DNA from 2 places in the Gordonia sp. SID5947 genome. Region 1 is predicted to be linked to the other one. Evidence: predicted binding sites of a transcription regulator. Region 1 holds the regulator's gene; the other holds the start of a gene.

What was found. The regulator LexA, encoded in region 1, represses DNA repair genes until DNA is damaged. The targets are predictions, from matches to a motif close to CGAACANNTGTTCG.
Region 2: GTV32_RS02185 (SAV_6107 family HEPN domain-containing protein) is a predicted target of LexA. The motif match lies at 3,778-3,791, and genes of this name have one in related genera.

What each region holds. Positions count from the first base shown of each region.
Region 1 covers NZ_WWHU01000001.1:1,197,941-1,212,623, reverse strand. Annotated here, with positions in the region: partial or broken gene ptsP (phosphoenolpyruvate--protein phosphotransferase) at 1-580, shown strand, start outside; gene lexA (transcriptional repressor LexA) at 583-1,341, opposite strand; gene GTV32_RS05620 (LysM peptidoglycan-binding domain-containing protein) at 1,581-2,147, shown strand; gene nrdR (transcriptional regulator NrdR) at 2,251-2,730, shown strand; gene hrpA (ATP-dependent RNA helicase HrpA) at 2,765-6,673, opposite strand; gene GTV32_RS05605 (aminotransferase class III-fold pyridoxal phosphate-dependent enzyme) at 6,735-7,964, shown strand; gene GTV32_RS05600 (alkyl hydroperoxide reductase) at 8,029-8,562, opposite strand; gene GTV32_RS05595 (peroxiredoxin) at 8,574-9,161, opposite strand; gene GTV32_RS05590 (hydrogen peroxide-inducible genes activator) at 9,272-10,228, shown strand; gene GTV32_RS05585 (nitroreductase family deazaflavin-dependent oxidoreductase) at 10,313-10,750, opposite strand; gene GTV32_RS05580 (DUF3516 domain-containing protein) at 10,780-12,885, opposite strand; gene GTV32_RS05575 (PAC2 family protein) at 12,882-13,859, opposite strand; gene GTV32_RS05570 (hypothetical protein) at 14,046-14,683, shown strand, end outside.
Region 2 covers NZ_WWHU01000001.1:439,071-453,753, reverse strand. Annotated here, with positions in the region: gene GTV32_RS02205 (hypothetical protein) at 1-440, opposite strand, end outside; gene rsmH (16S rRNA (cytosine(1402)-N(4))-methyltransferase RsmH) at 437-1,384, opposite strand; gene mraZ (division/cell wall cluster transcriptional repressor MraZ) at 1,678-2,118, opposite strand; gene GTV32_RS02190 (DUF3040 domain-containing protein) at 2,592-2,993, opposite strand; gene GTV32_RS02185 (SAV_6107 family HEPN domain-containing protein) at 3,154-3,627, opposite strand; gene GTV32_RS02180 (N-acetyltransferase) at 3,879-4,532, shown strand; partial or broken gene GTV32_RS02175 (NAD(P)/FAD-dependent oxidoreductase) at 4,555-6,167, shown strand; gene GTV32_RS02170 (DUF3153 domain-containing protein) at 6,210-7,085, shown strand; gene GTV32_RS02165 (methylenetetrahydrofolate reductase) at 7,104-8,060, opposite strand; gene GTV32_RS02160 (polyprenyl synthetase family protein) at 8,144-9,295, shown strand; gene GTV32_RS02155 (FAD-dependent oxidoreductase) at 9,292-10,353, shown strand; gene GTV32_RS02150 (alpha-(1->6)-mannopyranosyltransferase A) at 10,422-11,903, shown strand; gene GTV32_RS02145 (Rv2175c family DNA-binding protein) at 11,991-12,356, opposite strand; gene GTV32_RS02140 (protein kinase) at 12,484-13,683, shown strand; gene GTV32_RS02135 (3-deoxy-7-phosphoheptulonate synthase class II) at 13,693-14,683, opposite strand, start outside.

The DNA of each region.
Region 1 (14,683 bases):
AGGTCCGCGCCACGCAGCTCGACGCGATCGCGGCGGCTGCGCAGCAGAGTGGAGCAACGCCGTGGGTGATGGCCCCGATGATCGCATCCGCTTCCGAGGCAGCGGAATTCGCCGACGAGGTGCGTCGGCGCGGACTGGTGGCGGGGGTCATGGTCGAGGTGCCGGCCGCCGCGATCCTGGCCCCGCGATACTGGCGGAGGTCGACTTCGTGTCCATCGGCACGAACGATCTGACGCAGTACACGATGGCGGCCGATCGGATGTCGGCCGAACTTGCCGCCCTGACGGATCCGTGGCAGCCGGCGGCACTGTCGCTGATCGACATGGTTGCCCGCGCCGGCCAGGCCGCAGGCAAGCCGGTCGGGGTGTGCGGGGAGGCGGCCGCCGATCCGCTGTTGGCGTGTGTGCTCGTCGGTATGGGCGTCAGCTCCCTGTCCGCGGCACCCGCGGCCGCGGCGCCGGTGGGCGCGCGCCTCTCGGAGGTGACCCTCGAGCAGTGCCGGTCGGCGGCTGCCGCGGTACTGCAGACCGCCGATCCCGCAACCGCCCGGGCCGCGGCGGCGGCGGCGTTAGCCAGCTGACCCTATACGCGCCGCATGACGGTGACGACCTTGCCGAGGATTGCGGCCTCGTCGCCCGGGATGGGATCGAACAGATCGTTGTGCGGCATGAGCCAGACGTGACCGTCCTTGCGCTTGAACGTCTTCACGGTCGCCTCGCCGTCGATCATGGCCGCGACGATGTCGCCGTTCTCGGCGACGTTCTGCTGGCGGACCACCACCCAGTCACCGTCGCAGATCGCGGCGTCGATCATCGATTCGCCGACGACGCGCAACAGGAACAGGGATCCCTCGCCCACCAGTTCCCGAGGTAAGGGGAACACGTCCTCGACGGCCTGCTCGGCCAGGATCGGCCCTCCGGCGGCGATACGTCCGAGTACGGGCACGAAGGTCGGCGTCGGCAACTCCTGACCATCCGCGAGCCCGGCGGCCGCGCCGCCCGGCGGGGTGTGGTCGCCGTCCTGGATGTTGACCGCACGGGGACGGTTGTGATCGCGCTTGAGCAGGCCCTTGCGCTCGAGCGTACGGAGCTGGTGGGCCACCGACGACGTCGACGTCAGTCCGACCGCGTCGCCGATCTCGCGGATGCTCGGCGGATAGCCCCGGTCCCGCACGGACTGACGGATGAATTCGAGGACCCCGCGCTGCCGGGGGGTGAGTGCGGCCTCGGCGACCTCGGGATCCGCGACGACCGGTGCCGGATCCGACGACCCGTCGGGGGTACCTGCGGCCTCGTGGATCCCGCGGGAGGCTCCACGCCGCCCGCCGACCTTGTCGCTCATCGCTGAGTCCTTCCTGTCGGCTGCCGTCTCGTCGGCGGTCGCCGGAATCGAGTTCGTCTCGCAAAATTGCTGGTCGATCGATCTGTCTCAGGCCCGAGGTTAACCGAACCGGCCGAGAGGTTCAAACATTTGTTCGACGCGTGTCGGGACTTTGTCGGAGCATCGTGCTACTAATCGAACATGCGTTCCATCGAACATGTGATCGAGGGAACGGCCGATTCGGATCCCAGGAGGACACGATGAGCACAGCCACCTTGACCCGCGAGGCACCGACCCGCGAGACGCCGAACCGCGAGACGCCCGTCGGCCGGACGTCGCGCAGGGGAGCCCCGCACCGTGAGTCGCCGATCGTCGCCCCGCGACGACCGGTCACGTCGGCAGGCCGCGCGCATCCTCGCCGTGCCGCACGCGTCGAGCCGACCCGTCCGGGAGACGGGCGTCCGGCCGGGCGCCGGGGGGAGGGCGCCCGGCTCGCCGGCACCAGGTGTGCGGCACCGGCAGGCGAACGGCGTGTGTATGCCCGCAGGCGCGCGGCCGCCCTGGCGGTGCTGGTCGGGAGTGCGCTTGCCGCACTCGTCTGGGTCGTCGCGATCGTGGGATCGAATTACGCCGCGTCCGTCGCACCCGAGCCGGTCGGTACCGAGGTGGTGCATGTGCGTCAGGGTGACTCCCTGAGTTCGATCGCCGATCGCGTGGCGCCGGACATGCCTCGCCAGTCGGTCATCGACCAGATCGTGGAGCGCAATGCCCTGCCGTCGTCGGGCCTTCGAGTGGGCCAGGCGCTCATCGCGCCCGCATACCGCTGAGCGGCGGGCGGTATCCTCCATGTCACAGGTTCCAGCCGGAAACCGGCACGGCGTAGCGAGCATCCGGTGCGCCGGAGTGTCCAGAGATGTGCGTGAGGACGACATGCGCTGCCCGTTTTGTAAGAACGAAGACACCAAGGTCATCGACTCGCGTGTCGCCGATGAAGGGCAGGCGATCCGACGGCGCCGTTCGTGCGCGGAGTGTGGTCGCCGGTTCTCGACGGTCGAGAGCGCCGTGCTGTCGGTGGTGAAACGCAATGGGGTCACCGAGCCGTTCAGTCGCGAAAAGGTGATGCGCGGTGTTCGCCGCGCTTGTCAGGGCCGTGCCGTGGCCGAAGATGCGCTGGCGCAGCTCGCGCAGCAGGTCGAGGACGCCGTGCGCTCCTCGGGGTCGGCCGAGATCCCCAGCAACGAGGTGGGATTGGCGATTCTCAAACCGCTGCGTGAGCTCGACGAGGTGGCCTACCTGCGCTTCGCTTCGGTCTACCGGTCGTTCGACTCCCTGGCGGACTTCCAGCGGGAGATCGACGACCTGTCGCAGGAGAAAACCGTGGACGCGGCGGGGTCGACCGTCTCTGAATGATGGCCTCGCTGATCGTGCTGCGTTGCGCGGTTGCTCAGCGGAACGTGTCCAAGGCCCGCAGCGCCCGCTTCTCGGAGATGGGGTACGCGGTTCCGAGGCGTTGCGAGAACAGGCCTACCCGGAGTTCCTCGACCATCCAGTGCGCGTACTCGTTGAAGGCGTCGCGTCTTCCGGCGGGCAACTGGGTGACCTTCCGGTTCCAGTGTGCGATCACCCGGTCGACCGCGGCGAGAGCATCATGGTCACGGCTCGACGATCCGAAGAGGTCGGCCAATCGGTTCTCGGCCGCCTGGAGGTAGCGAGGGATCTCGGTCAGATGCCCACGCGGGGTGGCCGCGACGAAACCGTCGAAGACGAGATTCTCCAGCTGCTCGGCCACGTCGTCGGCGGCGACCGAACCGCTGTCCCGATCGATCTCTGATCGAAGGGGGGCGAGATGACGGAGAACGTCGGTTGCGAGCGTGAAATACTCTGGGGCAGCGTCGGTCACGATCGGTCGGAGCTCGTCGCGTAATCGCGTGAACTGACCGGGAGTGCGGATGGTGGTGATGTTCCTGGCGGCGACGGTGTCTCGGATCGCCCTGCGCGTGCAATCAGCCAGGAGATCGTCCGCGTGCCGATAAGGGCTCTGGCTCAATGCCAATCGTCCCGCCGGGTCCAGGGTGCCGGTGATCTTTCTGGAGAGCGTCGGGATCGTCGACTCGAGCAGCACGATCACCGCCTCCGCCAGCTTGTGGTCGCGTTCGGCTGCGGTGACCGCGTCGATCCGGAGGACGCCGACCGGCCTGCCGGCGGCGTCCCGTGTGACCTCCAGTCCCGGATAGCGGGTGATCGTCTGGCCCGCAACAGTTGTCGTGGTCGTTTCGGGAAGGTCGCCGATGCCCTCGGCAGTCCACGACGTGTGGACGGTGCGTGTTTCCGGCGTGTCGTCGGAACCGGCGAATCGCTTCTGCAGGTCGGCGAGCGACTTGCTGGTCGAGAGCACGGCGCCGCTGCGGTCGCTGACGGCGAAGTTCATCGTCAGATGCGGCGGCACACGTTCGAGAGAGAAGTCACCGGGGGACACCGTCATGCCCGTGATGGACGTCAATTCGCGAGCCAGCCCGGTCACCAGCGGTTCCGAGCGAGGGGTCAGCCGCGACACGGCGAGATCGGCGAACCGCTGGGCGGGCGCCATGGACTTCCGGAGTGCCTTGGGCAGCGACTTCACGAGCTCGGTGGCGAGTTCGGAACGCAGACCGGGGACCGACCAGTCGAAACCCGCGGGCCGCATGTGATCGAGCAGCGGCCGGGGGATCACGACCGTCACGCCGTCGTCGGCTGCGCCCGGTTCGAACCGGTAGCGGAGTTCGAGTCGGGTCTCGCCCTGCTGCCAGGCTCCGGGGAAGTCGTTGTCCGCCACCGTGACGTCGGCCGCGACATCCTCCGGCGTGAGGTCGAGCAGGTCCGGGTGTTCGCGTCGCGTCTTCTTCCACCAGGTGTCGAAATGCCGCGCCGACACGACGTCGGCTCCGACCCGGGCGTCATAGAACTCGAAGAGCTGTTGCTCGTCGATCACCAGGTCGCGGCGCCGCGCGCGGTGTTCGACGTCGGCGGCCGCCTCGAGAAGATCCCGATTGCGGTGGAAGAACACATGATCGGTGCGCCAGTCGCCCTCGACGAGTGCATGGCGGATGAACATCTCCCGCGATGTCAGCGGGTCGATGGTGCCGAAGGGCACGCGCCGCGCGGCGACGAGGGTGACGCCGTAGAGCGTCACCCGCTCATAGGCCATCGCCGCGCCGCGCTTGGCAGACCAATGCGGCTCGCTGTACGACCGGCGGACGAGGTCGCCCGCGAGCTTTTCGGCCCAGAGGGGATCGATACCGGCGACGGTGTGCGCGAAGAGTCGGGATGTCTCGAGGATTTCCGCAGCCATGATGAACGGTGGCGGTTTACGGGCCAACGACGAGCCTGGGAAGATCGCCAGCGAGGTGTTGCGCGCGCCGGTGTAGTCACGCGAATCACCCTGGCGGACTGCAATGTTGCCCAACAGCCCGGACAGGATGGAACGATGGATCGCATCGGCGTCGCGCGGTGATCCGGAGGCTGTCCAATCGAGATCGGAAACGATGCGCGACAGCTGACGATGCAGCTCCTGCCATTCCCGGATCCGGAGGAAATGTAGGAACTCGGTCTCGCACATCCGGCGGAAACGATTCCCGGACAGCTCGGTGCGGCGGTCGTTCAGATACGACCAGAGTTCGAGGTAGGAGAGGAACTCGGAACCGGGCACCGCGAATCTGCGGTGGGAGGCGGCGGCCGCCTCGCGATGTTCGGCCGGTCGTTCCCGGACGTCGGGCACCGACAGTGCCGCCGCGATGACCAAGACGTGGTCGAGACATCCGAGTTCATGTGCGGAGATCAGCATGCGGGCGAGGCGAGGATCGACCGGTATCCGTGCCATGTCCCGACCGATCCGGGTGAGGACCGGCTCATGATCGTCGCGATCGGTTGCTTGGATGGCGCCGAGCTCGGCGAGCACGGCCATGCCGTCACGGATGGCGCGCGCATCGGGGGGCTGGACAAAGGGAAACGCTGACACGTCACCCATGCGCAGCGCGGCCATCTGGAGGATGACGGCGGCCAGGTTGGTCCGGAGGATCTCCGGATCGGTGAACCCCGGACGGTTCTCGAAGTCCTCCTCGGAATAGAGCCGGATGCAGATGCCCGGCGCGACCCGACCGCAACGCCCGGCGCGTTGCCGGGCAGAGGCCTGCGATATCGGTTCGATGGGAAGACGATTCACCTTCGACCGGGTGGAGTAGCGGGAGATCCGAGCGGTGCCGGTGTCGATGACGTACCGAATGCCCGGCACGGTCAGTGAGGTCTCGGCGACATTGGTCGCGAGGACGATCCGCCGTCCGCTCGACGGCGCGAAGACGCGTTGCTGGTCGGCGATCGACAGCCGCGCGAAAAGAGGGACGATCTCGGCACCTGCGGACACCCGGTGCCGCAAGGCGTCCGCGGTTTCGCGGATGTCTCGCTCTGTCGGCAGGAAGACGAGGATGTCACCCGAGCGATGCGACGCCCACAGTTCACTCACCGCTTCGTCGACGGCCTGGACCTGATCGAGGTCGCGATGATCGGAATCGGGATCCCGGTCGTCGCTGAACGGGCGGTACCTGACTTCGACGGGATACGTGCGTCCGGACACCTCGAGGATCGGCACCTCGGCGGGGGCGTCGGCCGCGAAATGTCGGGCGAACCGGTCTGGCTCGATCGTGGCAGAGGTGATGATCACCTTGAGGTCGGGGCGGCGAGGCAGGAGTTGCTTGAGGTACCCGAGGATGAAGTCGATGTTGAGGCTGCGTTCGTGGGCCTCGTCGACGATCAGCGTGTCGTAGTGGCGCAGCAGGGGGTCGGTGCCGATCTCACGGAGCAGGATGCCGTCCGTCATCACCTTGACGAGTGTGTTCGCGCCTGCCCGGTCGGTGAACCGCACGGAGTACCCGATCGCCTGACCGAGCTCGGTGTCGGTTTCGTCGGCGATGCGACGGGCGACGGAACTCGCGGCGATCCGACGTGGCTGCGTGTGACCGATGGCTCCTCGGATTCCGCGACCGAGCTCGAGGCAGATCTTGGGGAGCTGGGTGGTCTTGCCCGATCCCGTTTCACCCGCGATCACCACCACCTGGTGGTCGGCGATGGCGGCGGCGATCTCGTCACGAGCGGCCGACACCGGGAGGTCCGGCGGAAAGGTGATCGTCGGTACCGTGGCTCGTCGACGCTCGAGCCGGTGCGATGCGGCGTCGACGTCGGCGACCAGCTTGTCCCAGGCCGCCGGTTTCGGGGAGTTGCCGAGTTTGCCGATACGTCGGCGCAAACGGTGGGCGTCGAGGATGGTCACGTCGGCGAGGCGGTCGTTGAGCGCTCGTCGGTCCTCTGCGGTCGGAACGGGCATGATCAGTCCAGGATATGGGGTCGAGGGAGGTGACTCGGCGCACGCCCGGCATGATTGGGGCATGGCTGGTTCACTGTGGCACGGTTTCGCCGATATGGGTTCGGTCTCCACCAAGGGGCCGTTCGTGGTCACCCGCGGACAAGGAACGCGGATCTGGGATGCCTCCGGGCGCGAGTATCTCGACGCGACCGCGGGTCTCTGGTTCACCAACATCGGCCACGGTCGAACCGAGGTGGCACAGGCGGTTGCGGATCAGCTCGGCCGGCTGGCGCACTATTCGGGGTTCGGAGACATCACCGCCGACGTCACCGCCGAACTCGCGGAACGGCTGGCCTCGATCGCGCCGGTCCCCGACAGCAAGATCTTCTTCACCTCCGGTGGCAGTGACTCGGTCGACACGGCGGCGAAGCTGGCCCGCCGGTACTGGCACGAGCAGGGCAAGCCGGAGAAGAACATCATCGTCGGCCGTACCAAGGCCTACCACGGCATGCACGTCGCGGGAACGGCGCTCGCGGGCATCCCGGTCAACCGCGAGGGTTACGGCGAGCTGATGCACGACGCCGAGTCGGTGGAGTGGGACAACGCAAAGAGCCTCCTCGGCCTCATCGAGCGACTGGGCGCCGATCGCATCGCGGCGTTCTTCTGCGAACCGATCATCGGCGCGGGCGGGATCTACCTGCCCCCGGAGGGATACCTCGCGGAGGTCCGGCAGATCTGCCGCGACCACGATGTGCTGTTCGTCGCGGACGAGGTCGTCACCGGTTTCGGCCGGATCGGCGGCGAATCCTGGTTCGCATCGACCCGTTTCGATCTCGCGCCCGACATGATGACCACCGCCAAGGGCCTCACGTCCGGATATGTGCCGATGGGTGCGGTCTTCATCGCGCCACACATCGCCGAGCCGTTTTTCGCCGGCGGGGTGTGGTGGCGTCATGGCTACACCTACGGCGGCCACGCCGGTGCCGCCGCGGCCGCGATGGCCAACCTCGACATCATCGAGCGCGAAGGGCTGCTGGCCGAGGCGACCCGGTTGGAGGGCGATCTGGCTCAGGCGCTCTCACCGCTGACCGATCTTGACTCGGTGTCCGAGGTCCGCACCGGCATGGGCGCGGTCACCGCGGTCCAACTGGCCGACCCCGCGCAGGCGGTGCCGATGGTGGGCAGGCTGCGTGAGCACGGTGTCAGTGGGCGTGCCGCGGGCCAGGGCGCGCTGCAGATCTCGCCCGCCTTCGTGATGACGACCGATGAGGTCGGCGAGCTCGCCGACCGGATGCGGGCAGCACTGGCCTGACCCTCTGACGAACGAATCTGCCCCCGGCTCTTTCGACGAGTCGGGGGCAGATCTGTGTGGCGCGTCAGACCGCGGTGAGAGCCTCGGTGGTCGCGATCGCCTGGGCCACACCGGCGACGATCGATGCGACCTTGAGAGCCTCGAAGATGGCCTCACGGTCGACACCCGCCTCGCGCAGGGTGTTCTCGTGCGCGCCGACACAGTGCTCACAACCGTTGATCGACGACACCGCGAACGACCACAACTCGAAGAGTGCCTTGTCCACGCCCGGGTTGCCGATGATGTTCATGCGCAGGCCGGGGCGTAGGTCGTCGTACTTGCCGCCGAGAAATCCGCGGCCGCGGTAGAAGACGTTGTTCATCCCCATGATGGACGTCGCGCCCAGCGCGGCGTCGTAGGCCTCGGCCGACAGCGTGTCGGCTGCCTCGTCGGCGATCTCGGTCAGCACCTTGGCATTACGCGTCGCGGCCGCGGTGGACAACAGGGTGCCCCACAGCTGATCTTCGCTCAGCGCCGTGGTGCGGGTGATCGAGCCCAGGTTCAGCTTGAGATCCTTGGCGTAGCCGGGCAGTGCTTCCTTGAGATTCTCGATGCTCATACGATCTCCTCTCAGACGCTCGCGGTCAGCAGTTCGCCCGCGTCGATGGTCGGGTCGCCCTTCTTCCAGTTGCACGCGCACAACTCGTCGGACTGCAGCGCGTCCAGGACGCGGAGCACCTCCTCGACGTTGCGGCCGACCGAACCGGCGGTGACCGAGACGAATTGGATCTCATTGTTGGGGTCGACGATGAAGGTGGCGCGGTCGGCCACTCCATCCGCGTTCAGAACACCGGCCGCGGAGGCGAGTTCGCGCTTGAGGTCGCTCAACATGGGGAAGGGGAGGGTCTTGAGGTCCTCGTGCTGTGCCCGCCACTGGAAATGGACGAACTCGTTGTCGACCGAGGCACCGAGTACCTGCGCGTCACGATCGGCGAACTCGTCGTTCAGCTTGCCGAAAGCGGCGATCTCGGTGGGGCACACAAAGGTGAAGTCCTTGGGCCAGAAGAAGACGATGCGCCACTTCCCGGGATGATCGTCGCTGGTGACTGTGGTGAAGTAGTCGTCGGGCTTCTGGGCGTCGACCTTGGACAGATCGCCGCCGATGACCGCGGTGAGATTGTATGCAGGGAACTGGTCGCCGATGGTCAGCAAAGCCATGCTCTGTTTCGCTCCTTGGTGTTTCGATCATCGTGATGCGTCATACGGAAGACGCACTTCGTCGTCAGACATGCACCATCGTGCCGGAATCTCGGCAAGAGTGATACGTGATGATACGCACTATATTGATAGGTATGGCCAATAGAAGTAATCAGCCGTCCACGGCGGCGCTCCGGTCGTTCGTAGCCGTCGCTTATCGACGCCATTTTGGTTCTGCGGCAGCAGATCTGGGGGTAAGTCAGCCGACGTTGTCGCAGGCACTGGCGGGACTGGAGTCGGGTCTCGGCGTGCAACTCGTGGAACGGACAACCCGACGCGTGTTCTTGACCCCGCAGGGAGAGCGGTTGTTGCCCAAGGCAATTGCCGTCGTGGATGCAATCGACGAGCTACTTGCCGAGGCGTCAGGTGACGGCGATGCGCTCGCCGGTCCGATGCGGCTGGGTCTGATACCGACTGTCGCCCCGTACATCCTTCCGGCGGTGCTTCGCGGTGTCGCGGAACGAATTCCGGCGTTGCGCATTCAGGTGGTGGAGGACCGGACCGCACGTCTGCTTCGGCAGTTGAGAGAGGGCTCACTCGACGCGGCCATCGTGGCATTGCCCACCGATGAGCGTGGGTTGACCGAGGTGTCGATGTACACAGAGGATTTCGTCCTCGCGGTGCCGGCCGGTCATGCTCTTGCCGGGCGGCGCAGGGTGGACCCGGCATCGCTTGCCGACCTTCCGCTCCTGCTTCTCGACGAAGGTCATTGCCTACGCGATCAGGCGCTGGAGGTGTGTCGACTCGCCGGTGTCCGGCCGGACGTGGGACAGACGAGGGCGGCGTCGCTGGCGACCGCCGTGCAATGCGTGGAGGGTGGGCTCGGGGTCACCCTGATCCCGCAGACCGCGGTAGCGGTCGAGACCGACGGCGGGCATCTGGCCACCGCGACGTTCGCGAGACCGCGGCCGGGCCGGGAGGTCGGGCTGGTGTACAGAGACTCGACGCGCCGGGCAGACGTGTTTCACACGCTCGCCGGCGTCATAACCGATCTCGTCGTCGCGGCCGGCGCGGCACGGCGGAGCTGATCGGCCGCGCGGCGCCGGTACGACGGTCGACCAGGAGCCATGCGGTCCCACCTACCATGGTCGAACGATTCAGACGGCCGGATCTCAGCTGCGGGGTTCGAGGACGAACACCGGGATGACACGGTCGGTCTTTGTCTGGTATTCGGCGTAGTCGGGCCATGCCTCGACGGCTCGTGCCCACCAGGTCTCACGTTCTTCGCCGGTGACCTCGCGTGCGGTGTAGTCGCCGACCTTCTCCCCGTCGCGAAGTTCCACATGCGGCTCGGCGACGAGATTCCAATACCAGACGGGATGCTTCGGGGCACCGCCCAACGAGGCGACGACCGCGTAGTCGCCATCGTGTTCGACCCGCATCAGCGGTGTCTTGCGGAGTTTGCCCGTCTTACGGCCGACCGAGGTGAGGATCACGACAGGTTTGCCCTGCATCGTCGTTGCCGCGGTGCCGTTCGACGCCTCGTATTCGCGGACCTGATCCGTGGCCCAATCCGCCGGGCTGGGTTCGTACTCTCCGGTGAGTGGCATGTCTCCTCCAACGTGGTCGGTGGACTCGACTATTCCATACCGACCTGAGTGAGTTGCTCCCATTCGTCGACCAGGCTGGAGTCGACCTCACGGACCATGGCGCCCACCCGCTCGGTGATCTCGACCACTTCAGGTGTGCTCACGGCAGTCGGAAGTCCTTGTCGCAGAACTCGATAGCAGTCGGACAAGTATCGCAGCAGGACGCCCTCGCTCCTGGCGAGGCCATAGGCGGAGATCAGCTCGGTGAACGTCATCGACCGTTCCAGCATCTCGCGGAGCACCGACTTCGGTGACGGCGGGTAGGACGCCACCCACGGATGGCCGCGTCGGTAGACGCCGAACGCGAACTCGATCTCGTCGGCGAGTGGACGGGGCCACGTGATCTCTTCCAACCGCGCCATGCGTTCTTCGTATTCGACGCCGTCTGCCTTCATCTCGGCGATCGCGGCGTCGCGAGCGACCTTGCGCTGTGCGAACAGGAGGGGTCGAGGATCGTCGAGAGTGGACTCGAGGATGGACAACACGTCGAGTGAGTAGGTTGCCGAGTCCGGGTCGAGAATCTCGAAGGCGGCCAGCGCGAACGACGACAGCGGGTTGGTGAGCGCGAAGTTCTCCGGCATGTCGACCGACATCGCGACGTTCTTGCCGTCCGGGCCGGGTGTGTCGAGTTGCACGACGATGCCCGACTCACGCAGGCCGCGGTAGAGCTCGATGGTGTGCCGGATGTGGCGGAGCTGCCGGTTGCGCGGCTCGTGGTTCTCCTCCAGGAGATGTCGGAGAGCCGCGAAGCAGTCACCCGGCCGCGCAAGCACTTCCATGAGGATGGCGGTGGTCATCCGGAAATGTGACCGCAGAGGTTCGTCGGGTGCGTCGATGAGTTGGGTGAAGGTCTTCTCGCCCCAGGACACGAAACCCTCGGGTGCCTTCTTGCGGACCAGTTTGCGGAGCTTCTTGGGATCGTCACCCGCCTTCGCCACCGCGCGTGCGTTGTCGACATCGTGCTCGGGCGCCTGGACGACCACATAACCCACGCTGTCGAATCCGGCGCGACCGGCCCGCCCGGCGATCTGATGGAACTCACGCGCGCGCAGACGCCGGACCCGGGTGCCGTCGTATTTGCTCAACCCCGCGAACAGGACGGTGCGGATCGGCACGTTGATCCCGACACCGAGGGTGTCGGTGCCGGCGACGACCTTGAGGAGTCCTTGCTGCGCAAGACGTTCCACGAGCCGACGATAGCGCGGCAGCATCCCGGCGTGGTGTACGCCGATGCCCGAGCGCAGCAGCTTGGAAAGGGTGGCACCGAATCCGGTGTGGAAACGGAAGTCGCCGATCGCCTCGGCAATGAGGGCCTTCTCGGCCTTGTCGGCGATCTTGGCCGACAGCAGGGCCTGTGCGCGTTCCACCGCCGATGCCTGGGTGAAGTGCACCACGTAGACAGGGGCGCGACCCGCGGAGATCAGGTTCTCGATGGTCTCGTGGACGGGTGTCATCGCATATGTGTGCTCGAGCGGTACCGGTCGGTCGGTGCCGGTGATCGCCGTTGTCGGGCGCCCGGTGCGGCGCTGGAGATCGTCGACGAAGAACGAGACGTCGCCGAGTGTTGCCGACATCAGCAGAAACTGCGTGTGCGGCAACTCGATGAGCGGCACCTGCCAGGCCCAGCCCCGGTCGGCCTCACCGTAATAGTGGAACTCGTCGGCGACGAGAGTGCCGATGTCGCTGCGCGTGCCGTCACGGAGTGCGAGATTGGCGACGATCTCGGCGGTTGCGCAGACGATCGGTGCGTCGGCGTTGACCGCCGCATCGCCGGTCACCAGTCCCACCGATGCCGCTCCGAACATCGCACACAACTCGAAGAACTTCTCGCTCACCAACGCCTTGATGGGCGCGGTGTAATAGACACGCTCGCCGCGGCATCGCGCGAAATGGATCGCGCCTGCGGCGACGAGTGACTTACCCGAGCCGGTGGGTGTCGCCAGGATCACGTTGTTGCCGGCGATGAGCTCGAGAAGAGACTCTTCCTGGTGCGGGTACAACTCGATGCCCCGGTCGTTCCACCAGTCGGTGAACGTGTCGAACGCGGTGTCCTCGTCGGCCACCGGGGTCAGCACCGACCCCGGCGCCGCGCTCACATCGGGGATGGGGGGCCGCCCGCCTCGCCGCCGTCGGGATCGCCGCCGTCGCGCACCTGCTCGGCGAGGAACCGTTCGAGTTCGGCGCCCAGTTCTTCACCGCTCGGCAGATCCTCTTCGGCCGCGAGGAGTGATGCGCGTTCCTCCTGAGCCTGGGTGAAGGTGTCGTACTGCGTTTCCAGCGCAGCGACCACCGACTCGATCTCGGAATTGCCCGACACCTCGCTGTCGATCTGCGTGCGGACCTTCTCCGCTGCGTTCTCCAGGGCGGTGACCGGCAGTTGGAGGCCGGTCAACTCGCCGACCGCGTCGAGCAGTCGGGCGGAGGCCGCCGGATAGTCGGTCTGCGACAAGTAGTGCGGCACATGGACGGACAGTCCAGCGGCGCGGTGCTCGTGTTCGCTCATCCGCAATTCCAGCAGCATCGAAGCGCTGGCGGGCAACTTCATCGCCGAGCCCCACCGCGGCAGATCGCCGAGCCGATCCGGATCGCTCCCGTGGGCGGTGATCGACGGCGGGCGGGTGTGCGGGACCGCCATCGGAATGGCGTTGAGGCCGATGACGTCGGTCACCCCGAAGCGCTCCGCCAGGCGGCGCACCGCCTCGACGAACTGCTCCCAGCGAAGATCGGGCTCGGAACCCGCGAGCAGCAGGAACGGTCGCCCCGCGGTGTCGCGGATCGCGTGCATGGTCAGCGATGGCATCTCGACATCGGTGAACTTGTCACCGCTGAAGGTGATCGTCGGTCGACGCGACCGGTAGTCGATCAGTTCATCGGTGGAAAACGTCGCAACCAGTTCCGAATCGAACGCATCGCGCAGATGCCGCGCTGCCAGCGCAACAGCATGTCCTGCGTCCGCAAACCCCTCGAGGGCGTGGAGCAGCACCGGTCCGGTGCCCTCGTCATTCGAGACCTGGGGCGCGGGGAACTCCAGCGAGTACAGCGAACTGTTCTCGGCGGGCCGCTCGTCCATGGGTCGTCCCTCCTCGTCGTATGTCTGTCGATTCTCGCGCATCAGCGGCCGGCAGGGCCAATTTCGCAGATCGATGCGCTGTTCTCCTGTGTCAACAACTCCGCGGCAGACTCGATTCCCGCCGCTCCGGATTCGCCGGGTGTCGGTGCGCCGGACCCGCGCTCGTCGATGGCACAGTATGCCCTTGTGACCACAACCATGAGGCATCAGAAACGACGTCCCGTCGTGCTCGCCCCGATGCTGGTCGGGACAGCGATTCTCGTGGCTTCCGGGTGCACGGTGGACGGAGAGGGAGTCGCGGGAGCGGCAGATCTCTCGCACGACTCGGTGGCGGCATCGGATTTCCCGGGTGGATCGGCGAGTCGGGTGCCTCAGCCCGCGGTGCCGGCCGCTCTGGCCGATCTCACCGGACATCCCCTCCACGGGTCGGTGACGCCACCGCAGTGCACGCCCGTCGGCCTGCCCGCCGACGGTGCAGCGGTGCTGGTGGGCCCGGACCCCGACAACTCGACGGCGACCTTCACCTCTGCGGTGACCCGTGCCGGCAGGTCGCTGGCCGACGTGACCACCCAGGCGAGGAATTGTCCACGGGTGATCTCGGGTTCCGCCCCGACCGCCACGTCGCTGGTGACCGTTCAGGTGCTGGCGGCCCCGCGGAAACAGTCGGTCGACACTGCCGCTCTGCGCAGGCAGATCGCGACGGGCAATGTCGGATCGTCAGCGCTGACGACCGGGACGACGACCCTGATGGCGCAACACAGCGGAGTCCGGGTCACCGTCGAGTACCGCCGGCAGGGCGCGGAACCGATGTCGGCCCGAGAGAG
Region 2 (14,683 bases), 760 kb from region 1:
TCGGACAGTTCTGGTGCCGAGTCGCCTGATTCGTAACTCCGCTTGAGCGAGTCACGGCGATCGAGCAGCGCCTGATTCGCCTGACGCTCCTCACCGAGTCGATACGAATCGGCCGCGGCCTTCGTCGAGAGCAGCAGGCTCAGGCCGAGGCCGACCACGAGGAGGGCGAGCACCGGTACCACGAAGGGAATTCCGGCGATTCGGGCACGCACCGAGAGCGGACGACCCGCCACGGGCATCGCCTTCGCCTTTGACCGGCCGGCGATCTGGTCGGCCCGCTCATCGCGCTCGAGTCGCTTGCGCCGACGATCGATCGCGCGCTGCGCCGCGCGCGACCGGGTCGCCCGTTCGCTCTCGTATCCCGAATGCCGTCGGCTCCGGCGGATCTCGTCCGCACCGACATGGTCATCGTCGATCTCGATGTCCTGCAACAGGGTCATGCGCGATCCTTCTCGTCGACACGTTCGATCACCCGGACACGCACCGGGGCTGACCGAGGGTTCTCCGCTTGTTCCTGGTCGTTCGCTCGCTCGGCGCCGCGGGTGATCAGACGGAAATCCGGTGCGGAATCCGGCAATTCGACCGGGAGTCCGAGCGGTGACGTAGATGTGGTGCGAGTGACGAACTCCCGCTTGACTATCCGGTCCTCCAACGACTGATAGCTCATCACGGCGACCCGCCCACCGACCCGCAGGACCGACAGCGCCGCGGGCAGCGCGCGACGGAGCGCATCGAGTTCGTGGTTGACCTCGATACGCAACGCCTGGAAGGTACGCTTCGCGGGATGCCCGCCGGTCCTGCGCGTGGCGGCCGGTATGGCGGCGTAGAGCAGCTCGACGAGGCGGGCGCTGGTGGTGAACGGCTCCCGGTCACGCTCCCGCACGATCGCCGACGCGATCTTCCCGGCGAACCGCTCCTCGCCGTACTCGGAGAGGATGCGCGCCAGGTCGCCGTGTGAATAGGTATTGAGAATGTCTGCCGCAGTTGTGGTCTCGGAAGAGTTCATCCGCATGTCGAGCGGCGCGTCGACCGCGTAGGCGAAACCGCGGTCGGGGCGGTCGAGTTGCATGGACGACACACCGAGGTCGAAGAGCACCGCGTCGACGAGGTCGACGCCGGCGTCGGTGAGCACCTCGCCGATCTCGTCGAATCGGGCCTGATGGAACGTGATCCGATCACCGAACTCCGACAGCCGGTCGCGTGCGATGTCGAGGGCGTTGCTGTCCCGGTCGATACCGATCACCCGCACACGAGGATCGGCGCGCAGGATGAGTTCGGTGTGACCACCGGCACCGAGCGTGCCGTCCACGAAGACGGGGGTGCTGCCGGCCCCGGGGAATGCCGCCGTGATGAGTTCCACCATCCGGTCGGCCATCACCGGCAGATGTCCGAACTCGCCGGACCGGCGGACAGCGTCGCCCGGCTCCGTGTGCGGAGAGCGCCGGTCGGATTCGCCGTCCGGCTGCTCGTGGCGTGCGTTCACCGACCTCCTCCTCGGACTGTGCGGTTCGATTCGTCGGTGGCGGGCGGTAGGGGCTCGCAACGGGGCTTCTCCGATGAGGCGGGGTCTCGGCCCGATCGCGCACCTGGCGTTGGGGAAGTACGCCAGGGTCGCTCCGGGCCGAGGCCTCGACCCATCCGATCCCGTATTCATCTGTCTGCCCGATCGCGTGCCTGCTAGAGCAACGCGTCCAGGGCGGCCGAGCCTGCGGCGGAGAAGTCCTCCTCGTGCCGGCTCTGGTAGTCGCTCCATGCTTGCGCGTCCCAGATCTCGAGGTGGTCGAACCCGCCGATCACCACGCACTCCTTGGACAGGCCCGCGTAGGTCCGGTGTTCGGCCGACAGGGTGATCCGGCCCTGCCCGTCGGGCCGCTGCTCATCGGTACTCGCGAAGAAGTACCGCTGATAGGCCCGAGCCTCGGGGTTGTTCCGCGATGCCGCCATCGTCCGTTCCGCGATCGCATCGAACTCGTCGGCCCGATACACCGACAGGCTGCGGTCCTGGCCTCGTGTGACCATCACCCCTCCTGCCAACGCGTCGCGGAACTTGGCGGGCAACGTGAGCCGCCCCTTGTCGTCCAACTTGGGTGTGTAGGTGCCGACAAATCGCACGGACATGTCGCCACCTCCTGCCCTACCGAGTTCGACGTCCGGTCCGTCTCACCCAGTGCTGCCACAGTACCCCACTTTCCTCCACTTTCCACCCCCGACGCCCACGCATTCCCCTCACGATCGTAAAAGCCCAGTTCAGTGGCTTGATCTGGTGCGGCCGCACCGCGCGACACGGCGCGTCGCAGCCAACTTCGCGTGGTGGCAATGGTGCTGAAAAGCGCCAAAGTTCCAGGTGTGACGCAAGGGTTGGCCGCGGTGGGGCGTAGTGGGGCGCTCCGGTGGGGCGCGGTGGGGAATCGGGTGGGGCGCGGTGGGGAACGCAGGGTGGGGCGCGGCAAAGGTTCCGCCGCGGAGGGGGAACGCCGGGCGGGGCACCACAAAGGTTCCGCCGCGGAGGGGGAACACGAAAAAGACCGCACACCGGCCTGGTGTGCGGTCTGGAAACGACCTGACAGCCGGGAACTCACCCGGCGGAAGTTCTACTCCTGCTCGAACCGGCGGTTGAACCGCTCTTCCATGCGCTCGGAGAACTTTCGTTTGGGTCCGCTGCCACGTGACTCCTTGGCACCGGGGCTTTGCGCACCGTCAGCTCCCGCCGACCGGGTGCCGCCACCCCAGAGTGCGAACAACCCCGCCCCGAACATGACCAGAAAGCCGATCAGGCTGATGATCGGGAAGCCACCGACGCGCACCTCGACGACGAGTCCACCGACGAGGAGGACCAGACCGACAACGAAGATGGCGACCGCTTGCAGGCGGCGCCGGCCACTGGACCGTCCGAGGCGACGGCGTTTGACGCTCGACGCGAACTTCGGGTCTTCGGCATACAGAGCGCTTTCGATCTGTTCGAGCATCCGCTGCTCGTGCTCCGAAAGAGGCACCGACCCTCCTAACTCCCACTCCACCGACCCGACCGCATCGCCGTTGCCGGTCCTGCTCGATGTCGACGCCGTCTGCCGCCGTCTGCGGCTTCAATTTCTCATGATACGAGGAGATTCACCCGGCGACCACCATTACCCGAGGTTGGCTCGGATCATACCGTCAGGCCGTCCGATCCGTACGGGCGGCCTGGTGGGGCAACTTGCCTTGTTCGTACGAGATCAGCAGGGCCTCGACCGCATCGAGCAACTCGATGACCTTCCGGCGCATCTGTTGCAGCATCCGATCGTCGACCGCGCGGACCAGGCCGGCCTCGATGTCGAGACGCGTCCGCGAGCGGGCGGCAAAGTAGGCGGCGTGGTCGTCGAGTTCCGGTACCACCACCGGCACGCGGTTCCAGGCGCTGCGGGAATGCCGACGCCGCACCGGCCGGTTCGACGGCTCATGGATCTCCAGTGCGGCACCCGCGGCACGCAGGGCGGTGAGGTAGTACTGGCGGAAACGCTCGGCGGAGTCGTCCACACCGTCGGCGTTGTCGAACAGGTTCTGGGCGCGGTCGAGCAGGTCACGGCTACGGCCCACCACGATCGGATCGATGTCCGTCGTGGTCCCGGTCGTCGGAGTCGAATTGGGCATGTCCACCTCCCCGTGGTCAGTCGTCCGCCGTTGTGCACGTGCGACTGCTGTATACAACGCCGGCCCGACAGCAAACGCTTCCCTCGTCGCCGTCGGGCCGGCGCCCGATGTCGGCGGGTGGGACAGAACAGCTTGCGGAGGCTGATTCATCGAACACCCGTTCGACATATTCAATATAGCTAGCACCTCCGTCACCTTCAAGGCGACGGGCGACCCCGATCTCCAGTGTCCGACGAGAGGACAGACGTTCGTTGACGATCCGCCTCGTTGATCTGACCGGCCAGGATTCCCGGATTTGGCTCGAACCCGCCCTCGACATCTACGTGACCGCGATGAACTATCCCCGCGGCACCGAGATCCACCGGGCGGCACTCTGGCGCGACCACATCACCCGGCCGGGCTGGCGTGCGATCGGGGCGGTCGCGACGGTGCCGCCCACCGAGATCACCTCCCCGCAGATGGCGCGCAGGCGGCTGTCCCGGCCGGTGGCCATCTCAGACAACGAGCTCCTCGTCGGCATCGCCTACGGCTATCGAGGCGCGCGCGACCAATGGTGGAATCAGCAGCTCCGGATCGGCCTCCGTCAGGCGGGGCATTCCGATTCCTTCGTCGAGGCGATGACCCACGACTACTTCGAGCTGACCGAACTGCACGTACACCCGACCGCCCAGGGCCGCGGGATCGGACAATGGCTACTCGGCCGGCTGCTCGCCGGTCGCCCAGAGGCCCAGGTGTTGCTGTCGACACCCGAGGCGCCCGCCGAGGACAATCGGGCGTGGGCACTCTACCGGCGCATGGGCTTCGTCGACATCCTGCGCCACTTCACCTTCACCGGAGACCCGCGGCCCTTCGCCTTCCTGGGGCGGCCGCTTCCACTGGTGCCCGACGAACCGACCCGTGCATGACGACCAGACGGAGGTACCCGATGTGAGTCCCGACGGCGATCGGACCCATCAGCCACTCGACGCGATCGTCGTCGGGGCGGGCCACAACGGACTGGTCGCGGCGGGTTACCTCGCTCGGGCCGGCCGATCGGTGCGCGTGATCGAACGCGACGAGGTCGCCGGTGGCGCCGTCTCCACGATCGAACGCTTCCCGGGTTACCGGGTCGATCGCGGGTCGTCGGCGCACCTGATGATCCGCCACTCCCCGATCCTCGACGAACTGGCACTCGCCGATCACGGACTGCGCTACGTCGACTGTGACCCGTGGGCGTTCGCCCCCTCGACAGACCGGACCGGGCCGATCATCTTCCGCACCGATCTCGCCGCGACCTGCGAGTCGATCGAGCGCGCGGTCGGCGCCTCCGACGCCGAGGCCTACCGCCGGTTCGTCGAGGTGTGGCGGCCCCGGGCCAAGGCCGTCATGCGCTCCTTCTACTCCCCGCGGGTCCCGGGCGGTTCGCCGCGGCATTCACCGGTCTCACCCGCACTGCCGACTCCGCGCGCACAGGGCTCATCGGGCGCCGGACGGGCGCGATGCTCTCCCTCACGCAGGAGCTGATGTCCTCGGGCGACGCCCTGCTCGATCGGTGGTTCACCTCCGAACCGCTCAAGGCGGCACTGGCCTGGTTCGGTGCGCAATCCGGGCCGCCCATGAGCGCACCGGGCACCGCTCCGATGATCGGCTTCGCCGCACTTCAGCACGACATCCCGCCCGGGCGCGCCATCGGCGGCAGCGGCGCACTCACCGAAGCGCTCCTCAACCGGCTCGGGAGCGATGGCGGTGAGGTGTTGTTGGGGCGGGCCGCCACCACGATCACCCGCTGCGGCGACCACTGGCAGGTCCGGACGATCGACGGCGAGGGCCACTGCGCGCGCAAAGTGATCGCCGCCTGTCACATCGCCACCACCCTCGACCTACTGACCGCAGGGGGTTACGACCAGGAGACCGCGAAACGCTGGCGGTCGCAGATCGTCATCGGGGACGGCATCGGTATGGCCGTGCGGCTCGGCACCGATGCCCTACCCGCCTATCGCGACCTGCCGTCAGATCTCCCCGCGCACGGCGTTCATTCGGCGCTGGCCCTGCTGGTGACCGATCGCGCGCAGCTCCGACGGGCCCACGCCGCGGCGTCGGTCGGCGACCTGCCCGAACGCCCGGCCTGCGTGGCGATGGGATACTCGGCGATCGACCCCTCGCTCGCCCCACCTGGCAGACACCTCGTCAACATCTGGGCTCAGTGGCATCCCTATCGACTCGCAGGCGGCAGATCATGGGCGGAGGCCGGGCGGGATGCGGCCGCCGCGATCGGCGCGGAACTCGATCGGCACGCGCCCGGATTCAGCCAACACGTCGAACACACCCACATCCAGACCCCGGACGACCTCGAGCAGGAGCTCGGTCTGCTCGGCGGCAACATCATGCACGTCGAGATGAGCATCGATCAGATGTTCTTCTGGCGCCCCCACCCCGACCTGTCCGCACACTCCGTCCCGGGTGCGGACGGCATCCTGCTCGCCGGGGCGTCGACCCATCCCGGCGGCGGCGTGACCGGCGCCAGCGGCCGGATCTCGGCGCACCTGGCGCTTCGCAGGTGACCGTGCGCGTCGGCATCGGCTTGCTCACGCGCATCTGGCACGATGAGCAACGTGCGCTCGTCTTCCCGTAGGTCCGCGGTCCTGTTGCTGGTGTCCCTGATGGCTGCCGGTCCCCTGCTCACGGGTTGTCTGGAACGCTCGACCACCGTCGGCGACCGGTATTCCGGCACCATCGTCGTGGCGACCTCTCCGGACAACCCTCGCGGCGCACCCAAGCTCGACGTCCCAGAGTCGATGGGGTCGAGTGTCACCCTCAGTGACTACTCGACCCGGCCGGAGTCCGAGACGACTGCCGCCCCCGGCAGTTCCCCCACGCCGTCGGCCCCGGCGAGCCCGGGTGCGAGCGCCGCCCCGGGCGAGGGCGCCGCCAACGACAAGGTGATTCCGCGCGTCGGCACCCGAGCGGTCTTCACCGATCTCACAGCCGGACAGTTCAGCCAACTCGGCGACATCGTGTCGGCGTCCTTCGGCGAATCCGCGATGAGCATGGATCTGGCGGCGAAGCGCAGCGGCGACGTCGTCCGTTTCCGCGGCTCCGCCGACCTCACCGATCTGACACCCAACCGCGACCTCGTCGAACTCACCGTGACGTTCGGCGGTCCGGTGAGCGCCACCAACGGCGACCAGATCAGCGACAGCACCGTCACCTGGACGCCGGAGCCGCGCAAGCCCTCGGACTTCACCGCCGACGCCACCTACCCCGACCCGGCCACGGCCGCGGTCAGCAGCTGGTCGTGGTTCCTGGCATTGCTCTGTCTCGCGACGGTGGCGATCGTGGGCTGGCTCGCCTACCTCAAACGGGATCGCAGTCCCCGTCCGGGACGACCGCGACGTTCCGGCCCGCCGAGCACCGGATCTGCGACGACAAAACCCGGGACGTCCGAACAGACCACCACGGCGGGCTCCGCCGGGCGCTGATCCACGGCCGCCGGGGCCTCAGCCGACGGTTGCGCTCAGCGCCGACGACGTGTCCACTCCGAGGCGCTCGAGAACCTCACTGGTCGCCTTGGCGAAGTTGAGGCTGCAGAAGTGGATGCACGGAACGCCCTCGCTCACGAGGCGTTGGGCCATCTCGGTCGCGAAGTCGATGCCGACGGCTCGAACCGCTTCGCGATTCTCCTCCGCGCCGTCACCTGCGGCGGCCGCGAATCGCGCCTGCACATCCGCTGGGATCACCGACCCCGACAGCTCGGCCATCCGCCGCACACTTGCCAGCGACGTGATCGGCATGATCCCGGGGATGAGCGGCTTGGCCCCCTGCTCCGGGTCGGCACGGACCAACCGGTCCCGCAGCCGAAGGAAGTGTTCGACATCGAAGAACATCTGGGTGATCGAGTACTCGGCGCCGGCTCGCAGTTTGTTCACCAGGGTGCGGGTGTCGTCCTCGAGCGACGGTGCCCGGTGGTGCCCCTCCGGGAACGACGCGACACCGACATGGAAATCGCCGAGTTGGTCGATCAGCCGGACCAGTTCCTCGGCGTAGGCGACACCCTCCGGGTGCTGAACCCATTCGCCGAGCGGATTCCCCGGCGGATCTCCCCGGAGCGCAAGGATGTTGGTGATGCCCTGATCGGCGTACGCCCCGACGAGAGCCCGCAGTTCGTCGATGCTGTGATCGACCGCGGTGAGGTGGGCCACCGGCAAGAGGGTGGTCTGCGCGGCGAGCTCGCCGGTGATACGGACCGTGCGGTCGCGGGTGGAACCACCTGCACCGTAGGTCATCGAGACGAAGGCCGGGCCCAGTCGCTCGAACGTGCGCACCGCGCGCCACAGCCTCGCTTCGGCGTCGGCGTCTCTGGGCGGGAAGAACTCCACAGAAAACGGGACGGGGCCGCGGTGGGGTGCCGACAAACGGTCCACGATCGAGGGAGCCCTGACTGGGGATGAGGTCACCCGCACATTGTACGGACCACAGCTCCGGCACCGTCGGGGCCGGGCTCCCCGACCGACCCCGTCCGCGGCACTAGCCTGGCAGGGTGACGTCCGCGCTGCCGACCCCCGACACCCTCGAGGCCGTACCCTCAGCCGTCGAGGCCGCCCTCGAGGCCTTCTTCGCGCGCGCGATCCCGGTCGCAGCCGACATCGATCCCCAGGTGGGTGCGGCAGGCGAGGTCCTTCGTGACTTCGTCCTGCAGGGGGGCAAACGAGTTCGTCCCGTCTTCGCCTATGCCGGCTGGCTCGCCGGCCTGGAATCGTCGGCGCGCGACCCGGCCCCCGGACCGGAAGCCCCTTCCGCACACGACGCACTTCGGGTCGCCGCCTCCCTCGAACTCGTGCAGGCGTGTGCCCTGATCCACGACGACATCATCGACCGCTCCGACACCCGACGCGGCCACGCCACCGTGCACCGGGTGTTCGAGCGCAGCCACCTCGACGACCGATGGGCGGGCGACGCCGCGCATCACGGGGTGGCCGCCGCGATCCTGCTCGGTGACCTCGCCCTCGCCTGGGCCGATGACATGGTCCACGGACATCGTCCGGGCGACGCGACCGAGCCGGGCGAATCCGCTCCGCGTGCCCTGCCCGCAGCGGTCGGGCGGGTGTGGTCGTCGATGCGCACAGAGGTCCTCGGCGGCCAGTATCTGGACATCGTGAACGAGGCGGGGGGCGACGAATCGGTCGGCGCCGCCTACCGTGTGATGCGGTTCAAGACCGCCGCCTACACGGTCGCCCGGCCGCTCGAACTCGGGGCGACCCTCGCCTCGGCCCCGGCACCACTGATCAGCGATCTCCGCTCGATCGGCCACGACCTCGGCGTCGCGTTCCAGTTGCGCGACGACCTCCTGGGTGTCTTCGGCGATCCCGAACGAACCGGCAAACCATCCGGTGACGACCTGGTCGCAGGCAAGCGCACCGCGCTGCTCGCCGTCGGCCTGGCGCGGGCAGGCGAGCGCGATCCGGCACTCGCCGCCCGACTCCGTGCTGCCATCGGCAGACCGCTGACCGACGATGAGGTCCGCGGCGCCCGGGCGATCCTCACCGACGTGGGCGCGGTCGATGAGATCGAGACCCAGATCGAGGGTTTGCTCGCCACTGCGTTGGCCACCCTCGCGACGGCCGACATGTCCGATCCGGTCCGTGTCGAGCTGAGCGTTTTCGCCCACCGCATCGCCCACCGCTCGACGTGACCGCGACGCGCGCACGTCGCCGCGACCGGGTGGTGATCATCGGCGCGGGGATGTCGGGTCTCTCGGCGGCGCTGCGGCTCACCGGTCTCGGCCACCGGGTCACCGTCGTCGATGGGTCGCCGAGCGCGGGCGGGCTGGTCCGAACCGAGACACCCGCAGCGGAGCCGCGCGGACCTGATTCCACCCTCGGCGCCGTCGGATTCGACACCGGGGCAACGGTTCTCACCATGCCGTCACTGATCGACGTCGATCCGGATGCCGGTGCCACGGTGACACTGTCCACCCGCGCAACCGCCCTGTACCGCGACGGATCACGCGTCACGGGCGTCCGCCTCGACTCCGGCGACGCCCTCCCGGCGGATGCGGTGGTGGCCGCCGTACCGATCGCCGAGACGGCACGGCTGCTGGGCGCCGAGTTGCCGCGCGGTCCGCGGTGGCGCCGGCTCCGGTACTCCCCGAGTGCCGTGGTGATCCACGGTCTCGCACCACGTTCGGTCACCGAGAGCTGGCCGGGGCACCATCACACTCTCGACTTCGCGGCAGCCTGGACAGAGAAGTTCGTCGACCTCACCCGCACTCCGGGACGCCTCATGCGTGATCCATCGTTCCTGGTGACACGTCCCGCACTGTCCGACCCCGGCCTGACCGGTCCGATGGAGCCGGTCTCCGTCCTCGCCCCTCGCCCCGATCTGACCACCGCGAACCTGCCATGGGAGGCCCTCGCCGGCCCCTACGTCGACGAATGCCCGCAGACACTCGCCGCGCGTGGCCATCACCAGATCGACACGGCTCTGCGCGTGCTGCGCGTCGACGACCCCGGCACGTGGGCGGCCGCCGGCCTGCCGGCCGGAACGCCGTTCAGCGCCGCTCACACGGTTCGACAGACCGGTCCGCTGCGAACCCCCAACCGGTGGCCGGAGAGCCACAATCTGTTCCTGGCAGGTGCGGCAACCGTGCCGGGAGACGGCATCCCGCCGGCGCTGGTGTCGGGGCGGCTCGCCGCCGAGCGCGTCGTCGCGACGCTCGGCGAATCGCCGCGCCGTAGGATCGGGCCGTGACCGCGACCCGCGACCAATCCCCGCGATCTCGCTGGAGCCAGTCGGTTCGCGAGGCGGGGTTCGCGGACCTGCTGGTCGGCTTCATCGGTTCCGTCCTCGTGTGCATCGGCAGCTTCGGCGTCGGCGACATCGCGCGGAACAGCACGGTGGCCCAGGACCTGGGCCTGTCGGCAATCACGTACGGGCACGGCAAGACGTTGTTCGGCAGCGTCTTCTGGCTCGGCGTCGCGACCATGGTCATCGCCTGGGTACGTCTGGGACGCCGGCTCGACACCGACCGGGTGGCGCTCTCGGTGCGCACGTTCCGCTGGGGAATAGTGGGCTGGGCCGCGCCGCTCGCCCTCGCCGTCCCGGTCTACAGCCGCGATGTCTACGCATATCTGGGACAGGGAGCGTTGTTCCGGGAAGGATTCGACCCGTATGCAGACGGGCCGGCACACCTTCCCGGACCGCTCCTCGACAGCATGGCGCAGGTCTGGGCGACCACCACGGCACCTTACGGTCCACTTTTCGTCGGCATGACCCGGGTGGTCACCGAGATCACCGGCGACCACGTCATTCTCGGGGTCTACGCGATCCGGCTGGTCCTGTTGCCCGGACTTCTGTTGGCGCTCTGGGCGATTCCACGACTGGCCGGCCATTTCGGCGCATCGCCGCAGGCCGGACTGTGGCTGGCGCTCGCCAACCCGATGGTCCTCATCCACCTGGTGGCCGGCAGTCACGTCGAGTTGCTGATGATGGGTGTCCTCGTGGCCGGCGTCGCGCTGGTCGTCACCGGCCGACACGTCACGGGTCTCGTCGTGCTCGGACTGGCGGTGTCGATCAAGGTCACCGCCGGTATCGCGATCCCGTTCGTGCTGTGGATCTGGTTGTCGCACATCCGCGCCCGCCGGCGCGTCGAGCCGGTCGACGTGGCCCGGGTCCTCGCCTCGGTGATCGGGATCACCGTCGCGGTGTTCGGCGTGTGCACCGCGCTGCTCGGGCTGGGTCTCGGTTGGCTGACCGGCCTCGGGTGGGCGGATCGAATCATCAACTGGTTCACGGTGCCCACCCTCGCCGGGCACCTCGTGACGCTGGTGGCCGCCCCGTTCACCGCGCTGAATCTGCAACCCGTGCTGGGGGTCACGCGCGCGGTCGGGATGGTGGTGCTCGCGATCATCCTGGTGGGTCTGTGGTGGTCGCACCGTCGCGACGAACGCAGCGCGATGGCAGGCATGACGTGGGCGATGCTCGCGGTCCTGCTCCTCGAACCGTCCACGCTCCCCTGGTATTACACGTGGGTGCTGTGCCTCGCGGTGGCGTTCACGCTGCCAGGGTGGGTACGCGCGACCGTCGTCGGCGTCTCCACGTTCATGCTCATCGTGTTCCAGCCCGACGATTCGATCCTGTTCTACAAACTCCCCGAGGTACTCCTCGCGACTGCGCTGTCGGTACTCGCCGCGGTCTCACTCACACGGCGGGATCCGTTGCGCCTCGGCCGGGTCGTCTCCTGGTTCCGGGGTCCCGACCGGTCTGACGAGCCCGACGGATCGACGACACCCCGTGCCTGAGAGCGTGCTTCGCGATGCCGTCGAGCGACCCGGCCGTCGCGAGACGCACATGGCGTGCCCGCACGTCTGCCCTGGTGGGACCGTCGGTCAGAAGGCCTGGGCCTGCGCTCGGCGGATGACCTCGCGAGCCGAATGTGTGTGCAGCGCTTCGGCGGGACACATACCGAGGTCGTCCTGGGTGGCGAACAGCCACTCCATCGCCTCGTCGCGGGTGTAACCGCCGTCGAAAAGGACCTCCACGAGTCCGGTGAAATGCTTGACGATTCCGAGGTCGTCGAAGAACACCGCCGGGATGGCCGGCTGACCCCCACGCGACACCGCGAGCAGTTGGTGGTCATGGATCAGGGTGCGGACGCGATTGGCCGACACACGCAGCCGGCGCGCCACATCGTCGATCGTCAGGGTGTCGAGCTCGGGCGGGAGACTGTCTTCGGACAGCGGTAGTGAACCCACATCGCCGAGCGTACCGGCTCGGACGTCGTCGCCCAACGATGCCGTCCCGGATCCGGGGCACGCCGACCGTGCTGCGAGCCCGAGTCGATACACCGCCCGCGCGACGTCGCCCGGTAGATTCGGCCACGTGAAACCTCCCGCCGACTCACTCCTGGGCGCGTCCCTCGAGGGCCGCTACCGGATCGACGCGCCGATCGCGCGCGGCGGGATGTCCGCGGTCTACCTCGGGGTCGATCTGCGGCTGGGCAGGTCGGTGGCGATCAAGGTGATGGACGCCCGCTACAGCGGCGATCCGCAGTTCCTGCGGCGGTTCGAGTTCGAGGCCCGGGCCGTCGCCGGATTGAAACATCCTGGGCTGGTGGCCGTGTACGACCAGGGCATCGACGACGGGATCGCGTTTCTGGTGATGGAACTCGTCCAGGGTGGCAGCCTTCGGGAACTGCTGCGCGAACGCGGTCCGATGCCACCCCACGCGGTCAGCGCGGTGGCCGATCCGGTGCTCGGCGGACTCGGCACCGCCCACGCCGCCGGACTCGTCCACCGCGACGTGAAGCCCGAGAACGTGCTCATCTCCGACGTCGGCGAGGTGAAGGTCGCCGACTTCGGGCTGGTCCGTGCGGTCGCCGAGGCAGGCGTCACCTCGGCCAGTGTCATCCTGGGCACAGCGGCCTACCTGTCGCCCGAGCAGGTCGAGGCCGGCGACGCCGACGCCCGTAGCGACGTCTATTCGATGGGCGTCATGATGTTCGAATTGCTCACCGGCCGAACGCCTTTCCGTGGCGATACACCGCTGGCACTGGCATACCAGAGGCTCAGCTACGACGTGCCGGCGCCCGGCGACGTGGTCGACGGCGTACCCGAGGAGTTCGACGAGATCGTTCTGCGCGCCACCGAACGGGATCCCGCCGAGCGCTACGCGGACGGCTACGACATGCGGCGTGCGTTGCTCGCCGCCGCCGACGATCTGGATCTGCCGTCTTTCACGGTGCCGGCCCCGCGAATGTCCGCCGAACGCGACACGATGGCACGGTTGCGTGCCGGTCGCGCACGTCCTCCGGCCGCTGCCGCCCCGATCGTCGACCCCACCAGGGTGGAGTCGGGGCCCGCGGCGACACCGCCCGCCGTCGCGCCCATCGCTGCGGCGCCGAGGACGAGGTCCGACGTCCCCGCGTCGAAGATGACACGTCAGGAAACCCGGTTCGACGATCGGGCGGAACCAGACGACAACGGGCCGGTCCGCGCACTGATCTGGACGACCCTCGTACTGCTGCTCGCAGTCGCGATCGGCGCGATCGGGTGGTGGGTCGGGCAGACTTACCTCAGCTGATCGCGGCGGTCAGCCCCGCAGCATCTCCGCGACGAGGAAGGCCAACTCCAACGACTGTTGCGTGTTCAGGCGGGGATCGCAGGCCGTCTCGTAGCGGCCGGCGAGGTCGAGGTCGGAGATGTCCTGTGCCCCACCGAGGCATTCGGTGACGTCCTCGCCGGTGAGTTCGATGTGCACGCCACCGGGATGGCTGCCCAGCGCGTGATGCACCTCGAAGAAGCCCTGTACCTCGTCGACGATGCGATCGAAGTGCCGCGTCTTGTAGCCGGTCGAGGCCTCATGGGTGTTTCCGTGCATGGGGTCGGACTGCCAGATGACCTTGTGTCCGGTGGCCTCGACCGCGGACACGATGGCGGGCAAGACCTCCCGCACCTTGTTGTTGCCCATCCGGGCCACCAGCGTGAGCCTGCCCGGCCGGTTGTGCGGATCGAGCCGCTCGACGTACTCGACGGCCTGCTCGGGCGTCGTGGTCGGACCGATCTTGACCCCGATCGGGTTGTCGATCAGCTCGGCGAACGCGATGTGTGCGCCGTCGAGCTGCCGGGTCCGCTCGCCGATCCAGAGGAAATGGGCGGACAGGTCGTAGAGCACCTTCTCGCCGTCGCCGGTCGGGATGGGGTCGGCCCCTGCGCTCGGAACATCGGCCAGACGCAGCATTGCGCGCTCGTAGTCGAGGACTAGCGCCTCATGCGACGCGAAGATGGACGCCGACTCCAGATTCGTGTCGGTCACCCCGCACGCGTCCATGAAGCGGAGTCCCCGGTCGATCTCGGATGCGAGCGCCTCATAGCGGGCCCCGGCCGGCGAGGTCCGTACGAACTCCCGGTTCCAGAGATGCACACGCCGCAGGTCCGCCTCCGAACCCGTCAGCGCGCGAACCAGATTCATCGCAGCCGCGGCGTTGGCGTACGCGCGCACCAGTCGCGACGGATCATGCCTGCGGGTGGTCTCGTCGGCCGGGAACCCGTTGACCATGTCCCCGCGATACGACGGCAGCCCG